One region of the Cellulomonas hominis genome, then DNA from elsewhere that is predicted to be linked to it. Evidence: riboswitches for the same ligand, from Rfam matches in the RefSeq annotation. Region 1 holds a riboswitch; the other holds the start of a gene.
The links. Region 1 has a riboswitch for cyclic di-AMP ahead of HNR08_RS08165 (C40 family peptidase). Riboswitches for the same ligand answer to the same signal wherever they lie in the genome.
Positions count from the first base shown of each region.

Region 2: another riboswitch for cyclic di-AMP. It lies ahead of HNR08_RS10065 (C40 family peptidase); the one in region 1 lies ahead of HNR08_RS08165 (C40 family peptidase).

Region 1 is NZ_JACHDN010000001.1:1,723,221-1,730,415, forward strand. It holds gene HNR08_RS08135 (heavy metal translocating P-type ATPase) at 1-426, shown strand, start outside; gene HNR08_RS08140 (cytochrome c biogenesis CcdA family protein) at 423-1,244, shown strand; gene HNR08_RS08145 (class I SAM-dependent methyltransferase) at 1,362-2,297, shown strand; gene HNR08_RS08150 (hypothetical protein) at 2,390-2,719, shown strand; gene HNR08_RS08155 (hypothetical protein) at 2,743-2,937, opposite strand; gene ccsB (c-type cytochrome biogenesis protein CcsB) at 2,992-4,005, opposite strand; gene HNR08_RS08165 (C40 family peptidase) at 4,011-4,589, opposite strand; cyclic di-AMP (ydaO/yuaA leader) riboswitch at 4,809-4,943, opposite strand; gene HNR08_RS08170 (sodium:proton exchanger) at 5,399-6,685, shown strand; gene HNR08_RS08175 (cation-transporting ATPase) at 6,713-7,195, shown strand, end outside.
Region 2 is NZ_JACHDN010000001.1:2,144,718-2,151,912, reverse strand. It holds gene HNR08_RS21285 (hypothetical protein) at 1-139, shown strand, start outside; gene HNR08_RS22680 (DUF2752 domain-containing protein) at 337-819, opposite strand; gene HNR08_RS10070 (multicopper oxidase family protein) at 816-2,159, opposite strand; cyclic di-AMP (ydaO/yuaA leader) riboswitch at 2,529-2,708, shown strand; gene HNR08_RS10065 (C40 family peptidase) at 2,707-3,492, shown strand; gene HNR08_RS10060 (Na+/H+ antiporter subunit A) at 3,980-6,985, opposite strand.

The sequences.
Region 1 (7,195 bases):
GCGGTCCTCGAACTGGGTCCCGGCACCGCGATGGTCGGCGACGGCGTGAACGACGCACCCGCGCTGGCCGCCGCGGACGTCGGCATCGCGATGGGCGCGACCGGCACCGCCGCCGCGGTCGAGTCCGCCGACGTCGCGTTCACCGGCAACGACCTGCGGCTGCTGCCCCGCGCCATCACCCACGCCCGACGCGGGCGACGCATCATGACCGGCAACATCGGCCTCGCGCTGCTCATCATCATCGCGCTGTTCCCCTTGGCCCTGACCGGCACGCTGGGCCTGGCAGGCGTCGTCCTCGTGCACGAGGTCGCCGAGGTCGTGGTCATCCTCAACGGGATCCGAGCCGCCCGCGTCACCACCCCGGGACCGCGCACCGGCGCCGACCGCGCACTCGCCGCACCGGCACCCACCCCGGCGCCCGCGTGACGGCCCCCGCTACCCTCGCGGCCGCAGCCGACGTCGGGTCCGCGTTCGCGACCACCGCGTTCTCCGGCCCCCTGCTGCTCGCCCTGCTCGTCTCGCTGGTCGCCGGCGCGGTGTCGTTCGCCTCACCCTGCGTCCTGCCGCTCGTCCCCGGCTACCTCGGATTCCTCAGCGGGCTGACCGCGCAGACCGTGCAGCCGGCCCGCGCGGTCGCAGGGCGCAGACCGGCCCCGCCGGCCCCCGGGCGCGGCCGGCTCACTCTCGGTGTCGCGCTGTTCGTGCTCGGGTTCGCCCTGGTGTTCGTCGCGCTCGGTGCCCTCGCGGGGTCGCTCGGCGGGGCGCTGCTGCGCTGGCAGGACCCGATCACCCGGGCACTCGGCGTGGTCGTGATCGTCATGGGCGTCGCGTTCCTCGGCGGCGTGCCGTTCCTCCAGCGCGAGGTCCGGGTGCACCGCCGTCCGCCGGCGACGCTGTGGGGCGCCCCCGTGCTCGGCGTGACGTTCGGGCTCGGCTGGACCCCGTGCATCGGCCCCACGCTCGCCGCCGTGATGGCCCTGTCCCTCGACGGCGGGTCACCCGCCCGGGGCGCCGTGCTGTCCGCCGCCTACGCCCTCGGGCTGGGCCTGCCGTTCGTGCTCCTCGCTCTCGGGCTCCAGCGCAGCAGCCGCCTGCTCGACATCGTGCGCCGTCGACGCCGCGCCATCTCCGTCGTGGGAGGAACCATGCTGGTGCTGATCGGGATCGCCCTGGTCACCGGCCTGTGGGGCCGGTGGGCGCAGAGCCTCCAGGGCCTGATCCTGATCTTTCAGCCCGTCGTGTGACGAGGGGCGCCCGAACCTTCAGCAGACCTTCATCGGCGAACGGGTGCTTCTCGCACCGATCCCGCGCAGGCGGCGGCGATGCTGCAAGGGCACAACCGCGGCGAGCCTGGAGGTCCTGTGAGCCGAGACGGGCGCCGTCCCGACGTCCTGCGTTGGCTCGACACCGAACCGACGCTCGACGAGCTGCGCCGGGTGTTCCCCCACGAGTGGGAGGACGTGCAGACGCGCCTGTCCGCCGCCGCGGAGGACGGTGAGACCGCGCTGCACGCCCTGGTCGCGGAGCTGAGCGCCCCCAGGGTCGGATCGCCCGACCACCGCCGCAGGAAGGACGACCTGGTCGCCGACGAGGTCCGCCGGCAGATGCTCCTGCACGCCGTCCAACGTGCCGCGTTCACGGCCGAGGCCGGCGTCGACCGGTCCGAGATCGCGTTCGACCGGCTCAACGGTCAGATCCTGCAGCGGCTGTTCTTCCGGCGCGGGCTGGAGCGCAAGCCCGTCTCGACGCTCGCGTACACGCTGCTGTGGCCGCTCGCGCGCCAACGCCGGTACGTCATGCCCCTGGTCCGCCCGCGCGGGGTGTACTGCTTCTACTCGGCGGCCCTCGTGCGCAGGCTCGCGAAGCTGATCGGCTCGCGCGAGACCCTCGAGATCGCCGCCGGCGACGGGACGCTCAGCCGGTTCCTGCGCCAGCGAGGTGTCGACGTCGTCGCGACCGACAACCACAGCTGGGCACGATCCATCGACTACCCCGACGACGTCGTCCGCCAGGACGCCGTCGCAGCCCTGCGCGCCCGCCGCCCCCAGGTCGTGGTGTGCTCCTGGCCTCCCGTCGGCAACGCGTTCGAGCGCGAGGTGTTCCGTACCCCGAGCGTCCAGACCTACATCGTCATCGGCAGCACCCGCGAGACCGGCAGCGGGAACTGGTTCGACTACCGGCGCCAGACCGGGTTCACCTACGTCCGGGACCTCTCCATGGGCCGGCTCGTGCTCCCGCGGTACCAGGGCAACGCGGTGCTGATCTTCCAGCGCCGCGCCGCGGTGACGGGCTCCTGAAGGCCGCCGGTGCCCGAGACCGACAGCGCCCGCGCACCCGCCGTCGGGGAGATCCCTCCCCGGGGCGGCACCACGACCTCGGGAGGCGACCTGTGCCCGCCGCGCTGAGACGAGACGCCCGGACCCACCTGCGGGCGGCGGGTTCGCTCGCTGCCACGGGTCTGCTCCTGGTGCTGTCCGTCCTGCCCGCCGACAGGTCGCGGGCGGTCGAGGTGCCCCCTTCGCCCGCGGCGACCGAGAGCGCCGACCCCGGCAGAATTGTGCCGACCACCGAGCCCACGCCCGAGACCGCGCCCGCGGCGGCCGATCGGCTGCCGTTCGACCTGCGGTGGGCGCTCGTCGGCCTCGGCATGGCCGCGATCGCGGCCGCGCCCTCGGCCGTCCTGCACCGGCGCGACCGCCCGCCCCGCTCGCGCGACTAGCACCGGGAGCACGGCCCCGACCGTCACCGTCGACGGCGCAGGTACCAGATCCGCGTCCCGGTCGAGCAGACGAACAGCACGACGACCCCAGCGGCCGTCGAAGCGAGGCTGCTCGTCAGGACGCCGGTGAGGGTCAGGGCGCCGCCCGCGACGAGCGCCACGACGATCAGGACGATCGCAGAACGGTCGTCCTGCGGGAGCCGACGCCGGTCCGGCACGGCGCGACCCTCGCGTGGACCGCGACGCGGTGGCAGCAGCGGGCGGCGCACGCGTCAGATGCCCGAGTAGGAGTGCTTGCCGTTGATGAACAGGTTCACCACCGTGAAGTTCGCGATCACGACGGCATACCCGACGTACACCAGGAAGGCTGCGCGTCGCCCCTGCCAACCCCGCGTGGTCCGCGCGTGCAGGTACGCCGCGTACACCACCCAGGCGACGAAGGTCGCGACCTCCTTGGGGTCCCAGCCCCAGTACCGGCCCCACGCCTGCTCGGCCCAGATCGCCCCACCGATCAGCGTGAGCGTCCACAGCACGAACGCGATCGCGTTCAGCCGGAACGACAACGCCTCGAGCCGGACCGCGGTCGGCACCGTGCGCAGCCACGACCACGCCGGCCCGGTGATCCGCCACCTTCGCAGCGAACGCCGCAGCTCGTCGCCCGCGCGCCACGGGCGGTCCAGCCGCGACCGTCCCGACTCGCGGGCGTCCTGCAGGACCTGCAGCACCGACGTCGCGAACGCGACCGTGAAGATCCCGGTCGCCACGACCGCGATGCTCACGTGGATCACCAGCCAGTAGCTCTGCAACGCCGGCTGCACCGCGTCCGCCCGCAGGTAGAACGAGTTCTGCGCCACGATCAACGCCAGCACGGCGATGCCGGTGACCAGCACCCCGACGAAGGGAACCGTGCGCGTGCGCCGCACCCCGAGGAACACCAGCGCGGCCACGAGGATCCCGAAGATCGTGAACTCGTACATGTTCGCGGTCGGCCACCTGCCCGCCGCCACCCCGCGCAGCGCCACACCGGCCAGCAGCAGCGCGGTCGCCACGGTCGCCGTCGACCGCGCGATGCCGGCCGCCCGCCCGCCCGGCACAGACGGTGCCGGGTCCTGCGAGGCAGGCGCGTCAGCGCCCCCGGCTCCGGCCCCGACCGCTGCGAGACGGCGCTGCGAGCGGGCCGAGGCGTCGGCGACCCGGGCGAGCGCGGCGGAGTACGCCACCAGGGCGATGGTGTACGCCGTCACCGCTCCCCACACGAGCAGCGTGCTGAGGTCTCCGAGGGGCACGCCGGTCAGCCGATCCGGATGAACAGCGGATCGGACTGCCAGATCTCGCGGATCTGCACGGACTTGCCCGGAACGGGGGCGTCGACCTGGAGGTTCCCGCCGGCGTAGATCGCGATGTGACCCGGCGACCAGATCAGGTCACCCGGCTGCGCCTGATCCCGGGGCACGACCGTGCCGGCGTCCCGCTGCGCAGTCGAGGTCCGCGGGATCGCGATCCCGACCTGGGCGTAGACGTATGACGTGAACCCCGAGCAGTCGAAGCCGGACGGGGTCGTGCCGCCGTACACGTACGGGACGCCGACCAGGCCCGACGCGACCTCGACGACGGCGCTGCCGTTCGCGGACGCCGGAGGCGGTGCGCCGATCGGCGCGGTCTCGGCCGGCTCGGCAGCCTCGTCGCGCTGGCTGCCGCGCGATGCGGCTCCGTCGGTCGACCGGGCGGGCGGCTCCTCGATAACGGGCGGCGGAGGGGGCGGGAGGATCGCGGTCGCGGCCGGGACGTCGAACGACCAGGTGGCCTCCGCCGGCGCGACCGCCGACGGTGCGGCGGTGGCCAGGGCCCGCGCCGCATCCAGGGCTCGCACGTCGATCGATTCGGCAGCCCGGCTCGGCGAGGGTGCGGCCGAGGCGGGGACGGTGGAGAGAGAGACGGCGAGTCCCGAGGTAGCAACGACCGCGCCGGTGCGCCGACCCCAGACGACAGCGGTCGCCCGGGCGTTCGTGCCGGCGTCGGTGAGCGGCGTACGAGCGCGACCGGGGTTGCGATGACGCGAGGGGGCACGCAGGTGTGTGGGCATGCGGAGCTCCTGGTCGCCTGCGAGGTGAGCTGTCGGGTTCGGACGGAGCCGTCCGGCCGGTCTCGTGGATCGGCTTCACCCCGAGGGCGCCTGAGCGCCCGTGGAACCTGGGTCCCCCGCTCCTGCCACGCGACGTCGACGGGCCGGACGGCGGCAGGACTCGGCATCCGCGCGGCTCCCGGACTGAACGTCCGGATCTGATGACGGTAGGCGTCGCGTCGCCAGATCGGCGCCCGCGCGGCGGTCCCTTCAGCAAACCTTCATGGACCGGGAGCGCGGGCTCCTGATCATCAGTGTTCGAGCCCTCGAAGATCCGGATGCAGAAGATCCAAACAAATAGATTCCTAGATCGGCGTCACGTATTGATGGGTTCACATTCGTGACATTGGTCCTCTACTGTCCTCATTGCGAAGGGGAGTAGCCCGACCGGCGCTGATGCGTGCCGGTAGAGGTGGTCGACATGCTGGCGTCTGCGCCCGGTCACCTCGCCACGTCAGCCGTGGTGGACGAGACCTTCGACCAGCCGATGTCCGCTGGTCGAGGTCGTCGCGCCCCCCCCGGCGCGAGCGGGCTCGGCCCGTGCCCGAGGAGCCGCCGTGCCCGCCCCTGACGAGCAGACGCTCACCACCCCAGCAGCACCCCTGGTGCCGCCCCCGTCCCCCCGGGTCCTGATCCGTTCGCTGGCGATCGCCGGCGTGATCATGGTCCCGGCGCTGATCACCCGGTTCTCGGGTGCGTCCCCGGCTCCCGTGCTGGAGCTGGTGATCTTCGGCGCCGCGGTCGTGGCCGCGTCGTTCGTGCTCGCGTGGGCCGCCGAGGCCGCCCAGGTCGACGTGTCCGGCGGGTTCGCGATCGCCGTGCTCGCGCTGATCGCCGTGCTGCCCGAGTACGCCGTGGACCTGTACTACGCGTACACCGCGGGCAGCGACCCGGCCTACGTCCAGTACGCCGCCGCCAACATGACCGGCTCGAACCGGCTGCTGCTCGGCCTCGGCTGGCCGCTGGTCGTCCTGGTGTCGCTCTACGTCGCCGGCCGGGTGAGCAAGAAGCCCGCGACCGCGCTCGCCCTCGACCCCGAGAACCGCATGGAGCTCGGCTTCCTGCTCATCGCCGGCGTGGTCGCTTTCATCATCCCGGCCACCGGGCACATCCACCTGGTGTTCGGCGTCGTGATGATCGCCTGGTTCGGGTTCTACCTGTACAAGCTCACCCGGGGCGAGGCTGAGGAGCCCGACCTGATCGGCACCGCCGCCGCGATCGGCGCGCTGCCCCGACGCAAGCGCCGCGCCACGGTCATCGCCCTGTTCGTGCTCGCGGCGACCATCATCCTGCTGTGCGCCGAGCCGTTCGCCGAGGCCCTGGTCGCCTCCGGGACCAGCCTCGGCATCGACGAGTTCCTGCTCGTGCAGTGGCTCGCGCCGCTCGCCTCCGAGGCGCCCGAGTTCATCATCGCCGTGCTGTTCGCCTGGCGCGGCAAGGGCACCGCCGCGATCGCGACCCTGATCTCCTCGAAGATCAACCAGTGGACCCTGCTGGTGGGCTCGCTGCCCATCGCCTACCTGGCCGGCGGCGGCTCCGCCTCCCTCGTGCTGGACACCCGCCAGACCGAGGAGATGCTCCTGACCGCCGCCCAGACGCTCATGGGCATCGCGATCCTGCTGGGGCTGCGGTTCCACCGCTGGTCCGCGTGGGCGCTGCTCGCGCTGTTCGTCGTGCAGTTCCCGCTCACCTCGACGCACGGCCGGTTCATCCTGTCCGGGGTCTACCTCGCGATCGCCGCGGTGATCCTCGTGATCCAGCGGCGCCACATCGTGCCGACGCTGACGGCACCCTTCCGCCGGCACCAGCCCGAGCCCGAGCCGGCTCCCGCCGACGCGGCCTGACGACCCGAGCCCACGAAGGAGCACCCCATGGCACGACTGAACCGGCTGATCGGCCTGGCACGCACCGTGCTCGAGAGCCAGAGCCAGAGCCAGAGCACGGGCCGCCCGCCCCAGGCACCGGGCGGGGGCGAGGCGTCCCTGCGCGCGACCCTGACCTCCGCGGCAGCAGCCGCCGTGCGCGCCCGTTCCGGACAGACACCCGCCCCCGGGCCGAGCCGGCCGGCTCCGGCGCCCGACGACGCGGCCGCGGTGGCCCGGTACGACTACCTGATGCGCACCGCGACTCCGGACCAGATCGAGCAGGTGCACGCCGAGGCGTTCGCCCGCCTCACCCCCGCACAACGCGACGAGGTGCTCCTGCGCATGCGCGACGCGCTGCCCCCGTCCGAGCAGCCCGCGTCCCCGGCGGCCGGCGAGCTGGCCCGGGCGGCCGCCCGGTCAGAAGCGAGAGAGCCCGGCCTCGTGCACCGGATCCTCGGCGGCCCGGCGCGCGGCATCGCCACCACCGCC
Region 2 (7,195 bases), 420 kb from region 1:
CCAGCTCGACCGTGACGTCACCGAAGTCGACCTCGGCCTCCGCGCCGGGCACGTGCGTCTGCGGCACCAACACGCGCGACGGACCCAGACCCTCCTCGACCGCGGATCTCCTCACGCCGCGCCGCGACGTACTTCTTGACGATGAAGTACGACACGTCCGCGTGGTGCTCCATGCGCAGCCGGTCGAAGATCCGCTTCGCCGTGTGACGCTGCTTGCGCGGAGCGCGCAGATCTGCATGCAGCCACCCATCGACGAGACTCTTGTACTCGTCCAGCCGAGAACCGCGCGCCGGCAGAGGGCGTCGCGGCTTGGGCCAGGCGGAGTCGGCGCGGAGGCTACCGCAGGAGCTCGACGTTGAGCTGCTGGCGGACCGCGAGCAGAGCGGCCAGCAGTGTCACGAGGAGCCGGGCAGCAACGCGCACGGGTCGGCGGTCGGTGAGGTCGAGCCCGAGCCATCTGCTGGTCGCGCTGCCGGCGCACCACCGCAGCACAACCAGCACAGCTCCGGTCACCAGGATCGGGCCGAGAGGGTTGTATCGCCATGCCTCTGCGAAGTCACCCATCGCGGCGAGCCGCACGGATCGCGTCCCGCCGCACAAGGGATCCATGACCGACCACCAGCGGTGCAACGGCCCGTGCAGGTCGACCGGCGGCAGACCCAGTCGGGCCATCAGTCCTGCGGCCACCAGGCCGAGCGCCGCGACGGGGGCCAGCGCCGGCCACCTGTCTCGCTCGTCGAGGCTGACAGTGATCCACGAGCGCGATGCCGGCGGGGTGTCAACGCGGCGCCACTGCGGCCGCCGGTCACTCTGTCTCACGTCGCCGTGATGCTGGTCATCATCCCGGCGTCCTCGTGATCCAGGATGTGGCAGTGGACCATCCAGGTCCCGGGCTGGTCGAAGGTCACGGCGACGTCCACGTAGCTGTCCGGTGGCACCGTCACGGTGTCCTTCCACACTTCCCGCTCGAGGGGCCGTCCATCGGTGGACAGCACCCGGAAGTGCGCACCGTGCACGTGCATCGGGTGGTCCATCCGGTGCCGCCCGGCGTTGCGGAAGCGGACGACGTAGGTGCGACCGACCTGCACGTCGAACGTCTCGGCATCGGGGAAGACGTCGCCGTTGATGGTCCAGGCCATTCCCATGCCGCCGGACATCGCCATCGCGTCGGCGAGCACCATCTCGATGTCCGGTTCGCGGCTCACCAGGTCGGGGGCGAGGGCGCTGGGTGCGGGAGGGATGAAGGGCGAGACAGCCGCGGGGGCATCCGAGGCGGTGTAGTGGACGGGGATGGTCATTCCGTTGTCGCGCTCGTTGGTGATCGACAAGCCCGAGCTCAGGTCGCCGACCGGGGCGAGCTCGACGTCGTAGCGCTCGCCCGGGGCGATGCTGAGCCGGCGGGTGCTGTAGGGCTCGACGAGGGGTGCGCCGTCGGTGTGGGTGACGCGCACGTCGAGCGGGAACGTCAGGTTCTGGGTCTTGGCGGTCGAGGCGTTCACCAGCCGGAGCTTCGCGATCTGCCCGGCGGTGATGCTGATCGGCTCGATGTCGTCGCCGGTGCGACCATTGACGGTGTCGACGTCGCCGACGACCTCCATGTGACCGGTAGTCCGATCCACGACCCAGTCGTCCAGCACGAGGACCTGGTCGAGGTCGTAGCGCGCGTCCGCGGGTTCGCGGACGATGAACGGTGCATACATGCCGCGATCGACCTGGTCGCGCACGGGGCGTTCGTGCGAGTGGTACCAGTACGTTCCTGCGCGGGCTGCGGTGAACTCGTACCGATGCTCCTGTCCAGGTTCGATGAGGATGCCTGGACCGTCCTGGTCGTTCGGCACGCTCATCCCGTGCCAGTGGATGTTGGTCGCGGTGTCGGTGGAGTTCCTGACGTCGATCTGCAGCCGCTGGCCCACGTCGACGACGATCGGCACGCCAGCGCCGTGCACGTCCTCGCTTGCGGAGTCGGCGTAGAGATACCGCTCGATGGTCCGACCGCCCACCTCCATCTCCGCTGTTGTGATGTCGAGGTCGGCGATCCCCTGCATGGTCGCCTGGGTGATGTCGTACCGGTCCACCTCGGGAAGCGTGATGCTCTTCTGGACCGCGACGTGCGCGGCGGGATCCAGCGCACGCGCGACCGCGAACGCGGCAGCACCCACGGTCAGGACGACGGCGGCCGTTGCGGCGACGGCGACGGGACGGCGGTGGATCATACTCGTGGTGACTCCTCATGCCGTCGACCCCAGGGGCGCCCTGGAACCGTGATCTGCCTCCACGTTCCCCTCGGCGGATCAAGCTGCTGCACTGGCTTCGATGAAGTTTCGCTGAAGATCGTCGCAGGTCGCGGTCGGAGCGCACGGTCGCGCCCGGTCGTCCTGAGCGCCCGTGACCAGTGCGTTTATCGGAGCGACGTGTGCCCGTGCGGGTGTCGCAAAGCGTGCCCCCTGCTTCGGCGCGAGTCGCGCGGGCGGTGACACACCCGCTGCTCGTGCCTAGCATCGTCGCCACCCAGGCGCCGACTGGGTGGGTCGAGCAGAACGCCGAGTCCTGCCGCTGCTCGACGACTCGCAGACCGCACGGGCAGGAGCGGGGGAACCAGGATGGACGGGCACGTCGTGCCCTTGGGGTGAAGCCGGTCCCGACGGACCGGCCGGGCTGCTCCGGCCCGAACCCGACAGCTCACCTCGCAGGCAGCAGGAGTCGTCGATGCCCGCACGCCCCTTCACCCGAGCGCGCCACCGCGCGGTCGGGCGCACCCGAACCCCCTGGACCGACGCACAGGCCGCGGCCGCCTCCGGTCTGTCCTCCGCTGGGCGGCGCACCGGAGTCGCCGTCGCGACGTCAGGCATGGTCGTCTCGCTGGTGGCAACCCCGGCGTCCGCGACGATGCCCTCCCACCACGAGAGCCGGATCGCGCCGCTGGACACTGCACGACTTACGTCGGCGGCCAGAGCGGCGATCGAGTCCACGCCGGTCGTCGCAACGCCGGCCGAGGCCACCTGGACGTTCGACAATCCGGTTGCCACGGCGGTGACGCCACCGCCGACCCCCGAGCCGGAGCCGGAACCTGAGCGAGCCCCGGCTGCGACGCGCAGCACGGCTCGGGACGAGGCGTCTGTCCCATCGCCCCAGATCGGGGCGCCCGCGCCGTCCAGCGCGAATGGCAGCGCGATCGTCGAGGCGGCATCGAGCCTCGTGGGCGTGCCCTACGTGTGGGGCGGAACCACACCGAGCGGCTTCGACTGCTCGGGATTCACGTCCTACGTGTACGCGCAGGTCGGGATGAAGCTGCCGCGCACGTCGGCGGCTCAGCGCTACGCAGGGGTTGAGGTGCCGCGGGACCAGGCCCAGCCAGGGGACCTCATCTGGTCGCCGGGACACATCTCGATCTTCGCCGGGGGCAACCTGCAGGTCGATGCCCCGGTGCCGGGCAAGGCGGTGCAGATCCGGGAGATCTGGCAGTCGTCTCCGGTGTTCATCCGCGTGGGGTAAGTAAGGCCCCCTGTTCGCCGCGGCTGCGGGGGCGTGCCTGATCGCGAGGCGGCGCCTGGCGATCATCACCTCGATCGAACGGAACGTGCCACCACCGCCGGCCTCAGTTCCGCCTCGGACGCCTGACCCCCGAACAAAGCACTGGACGATCATGGCCACTCAGGCGCACTCGCCGCCTGCGAGCCGTTGTCACCTATCCGTGCTGTGCAGCGGGCCCTCGGGCGCGTGTACCGACTGCGAAGGCGGAGGGCACTGCGATCAGGCCGAGCGCCCAGCACGGGAGCCGGCGGACAGCCCAGTGCCCGGAACGGATGGTCCCCCGTCGGTGTCGACGGGTGTCTCGATGCGGTTGCCGCGTACCAGGAGCCGGTGTGAGGCGACCCCGAAAGGGGTGCAGGTGAGTACACGCGCTCCGCTGGCCGCGATTCGACACACTCCTGCGCTGCTCGCGCCACCCTCACGCCGCCGGTGGAGCGGAGGCTCTGCGCTACCCGGTAGGTCCTTCCACGTGATCGCGGATACTGGACCGCTCGGCGCGTTGGTCGATCTCGGCGCCGAGGCTGCGCAGGATGTCGAGCACTAGGCCGACGACCACGAGGTATACGCCGACGTCGAAGAACAACGACGTCACGACCTTCGTCGGGCCAATGAAGGGGATCGCGATGTCGATGATCCAGGACTGCAGCACGGAGCCGCCGAAGATCAGCGCGCCGAGGCCCACGCCCGCCGACAGGAACAGGCCGCTGCCCAGCAGCAGACCGGGCTGCACGGGGGCCGCCTCGCCGAGCTCGTACCGGCCGCCGGCCAGGTACCGCACGATCAGCGCGATGCCGGTGACCAGGCCCGCCGCGAACCCACCGCCGGGGGCGTTGTGCCCGGAGAACAGCAAGAACAGCGAGTACACGATCATCGTGTGGAACAGCAGCCGGACCACGACCTCGAACACCACGGACCGGCGGCGCGGCGCCAGGGTCCGTCCGGCGCGCAGCCACTCGCGGGACCGGTAGGACGGCCGCTCGGCGACCGGCCGGCGCACCGCGGCCATCGGGTCCTCGCCGCCGCCCCACACCTGCCGGGACTCGGGGGCGTCGCCGGCGCGGAAGATCGCCCCGGACCGCCTGCGGAGGAACACGAGCGAGGCGACCCCGGTCGCGGCCACCAGCAGCACGGAGATCTCGCCCATCGTGTCCCAGGCGCGGATGTCCACCAGCGTCACGTTGACGATGTTCTTGCCGCCGCCGTAGGAGTACGCCTCCTCCGCGAAGTCCACGGAGACCGGCGCGTGCACCCGCGCGCCGGGCACCACGAGCGCCAGCCCGCCGACGGTGAGGCCGAACGCCAGGCCGATGCCGAGGCGCACCCACCGGGACCCGACCAGCGGCCGGTCGGAGAAGTACGGGGGCAGGCGCCGCATCACCAGCACGAACACCACGAGGGTGACGGTCTCGACCAGCACCTGCGTCAGCGCGAGGTCCGGGGCGCCGTGCAGCAGGAACAGGGCCGCGACGCCGTAGCCGGAGACGCCGAGCAGGATGACCGCCTTCAGCCGGCGGCGGGCGCGGGCGACCAGGACGGCGGCGACCACGACGAACGCCCCGACCACGGCCTGCGCCGGGCGGTCCCAGACGCGGGTCTCGGCCGGCATCCCGTTCCAGGCGACCAGCGGGACGCCGACGGTGACGACGAACACCACCAGGATCCCGCCGAGGTACACCGGCAGAGATCCGCGCTGGGTGAACGCGGTGACGTCGGCGGCCACGTCGTCGAGCCGGCGCATGAAGCGGCGGTACAGCCGGTCCGCCTCGGGCACGTGCGGCACCGCGGCCTGCGCGAGCTCGACGGGGCCGCGGGCGACGAACAGCAGCACGCCGGTGAGCAGCACGACGGCGGTGATCGCCAGCGTCGGGGTGAAGCCGCCCCAGAGCAGGAGGTGGCCGGGCTCGCCGGCCGGGTACGCGTCAGCCTGCGGGGCGAGCAGCTCCTCGCCGAGACCCGGCAGCAGCGCCACGGCCAGGCCGAGCACGGCGAGCAGCATCGCGGGCCAGACGAGCACGAGCGACGGGCGCCCGACCGGGGCCGGCACGGCGCGCTCGTCGTCGGGGTGCGCGGAGTGGTCGACCGGCTCCTTGACGTCCCGCGACGGGTCCTTGGCGTCGCGGGCGGCAGCGAGGGCGCGCACGGCCGCGGGCGACAGCACCGGCTTGCTGGCGAACGCGCCCCACCACAGCCGCAGGCCGTACGCCACGGTGAGCGCCGAGCCGACCGCGACCGCGACCAGGACGACGACGCCGAGCGGGTCGCCGTCGTGGCCCAGCGCCTCCAGCGCGGCCTCCTTGGCGACGTACCCGGCGAACGGCGGCGCGCCGATCATCGACAGCGTCGCGAGCCCGCCCGCGGCGGCGGTCAGGGGCAGCGCGCGGCCGACGCCGGACAGCCGGCGCAGGTCGCGGGTGCCGGTCGCGGCGTCCACCACGCCGACCACGAGGAACAGGGCGGCCTTGAACATCGCGTGCGCGCCGATCAGCGCGAGGCCCGCGAGCGCGGTCGCCTTCGTGCCGTACCCGACGAGCAGGATGATCAGCCCGAGCTGGCTCACCGTGCCGAACGCGAGGACGAGCTTGAGGTCGTGCTGCCGCAGCGCCCGGTAGCCGCCGAGCAGCAGCGTGCCGCAGCCGAGCACGACGACGATCGTCCGCCAGGCGGGGAGCTCCGAGTACGCCGGGGCGAACCGCGCGACCAGGTAGACGCCGGCCTTCACCATCGCGGCGGCGTGCAGGTACGCGCTGACCGGGGTCGGCGCGGCCATCGCCGCGGGGAGCCAGAAGTGCAGCGGGATCAGCGCGGACTTGGAGGCCGCGCCGACCAGCAGGCAGACCACGGCCGCGGTGACCATGCCGCCGTGCGGCGGGTCCGCGAGCGTCTCCGACAGCCGGTACGTGCCCGCGGCCTCGCCGAGCAGGATCACCCCGACCAGCATCGTCAGGCCGCCGGCCGTCGTGACGACGATCGCCTGCATCGCCGCCCGGCGGCTGGCCTTGCGCTCGTGGTAGTGCCCGATGAGCAGGTAGGAGAAGACCGTGGTCAGCTCCCAGAACACGAACAGCAGCAGGGTGTCGTCGGCGGTGACCAGGCCGAGCATCGCCCCGGCGAACGCGACCAGCACGCCGCTGAACCGGCCGAGCCCGCTCGCGTGCGCCTTGAAGTACGCCGAGCAGTAGACCAGCACGACCGCGCCGACGCCGCCGACGAGCAGGGTCATCAGCCAGGACAGCGTGTCGAGCCGGAAGGAGAGGTCGAGCCCGAGCCCGGGGATCCACTCGACGGTCTGCGTCGGCCCGTCGCCGTCCATCACGCGGCCGGTGAGCGAGAGGGCCCACACCGTCGCGGACGCCGGCGCCAGCGCGAGCACCCAGAACGCCTTCCGGCCGATCCACGCGACGAGCGCAGGCGCGACCAGGGCAGCCAGGAGGTGCACCGCGAGGAGCTGCAGCACGTCCGCTCCGTCCTGTCGTGGGCGGGTGGTCGGTCGGTCGGTGCGCCGGGTCCGGGCCCGCGACCGCTCGAGGCGGGACGGCGGGCGGCGGGCGGCGGTCGGGACACTGGAACAAGCGAGTCGTGGTCCGTGAACACCCGCCGGACGCTGGGCTCGTCTCAACGACTGGCCCCGTCACCGAGCAACCGGCCCGGTCAACGGTCCTGACCG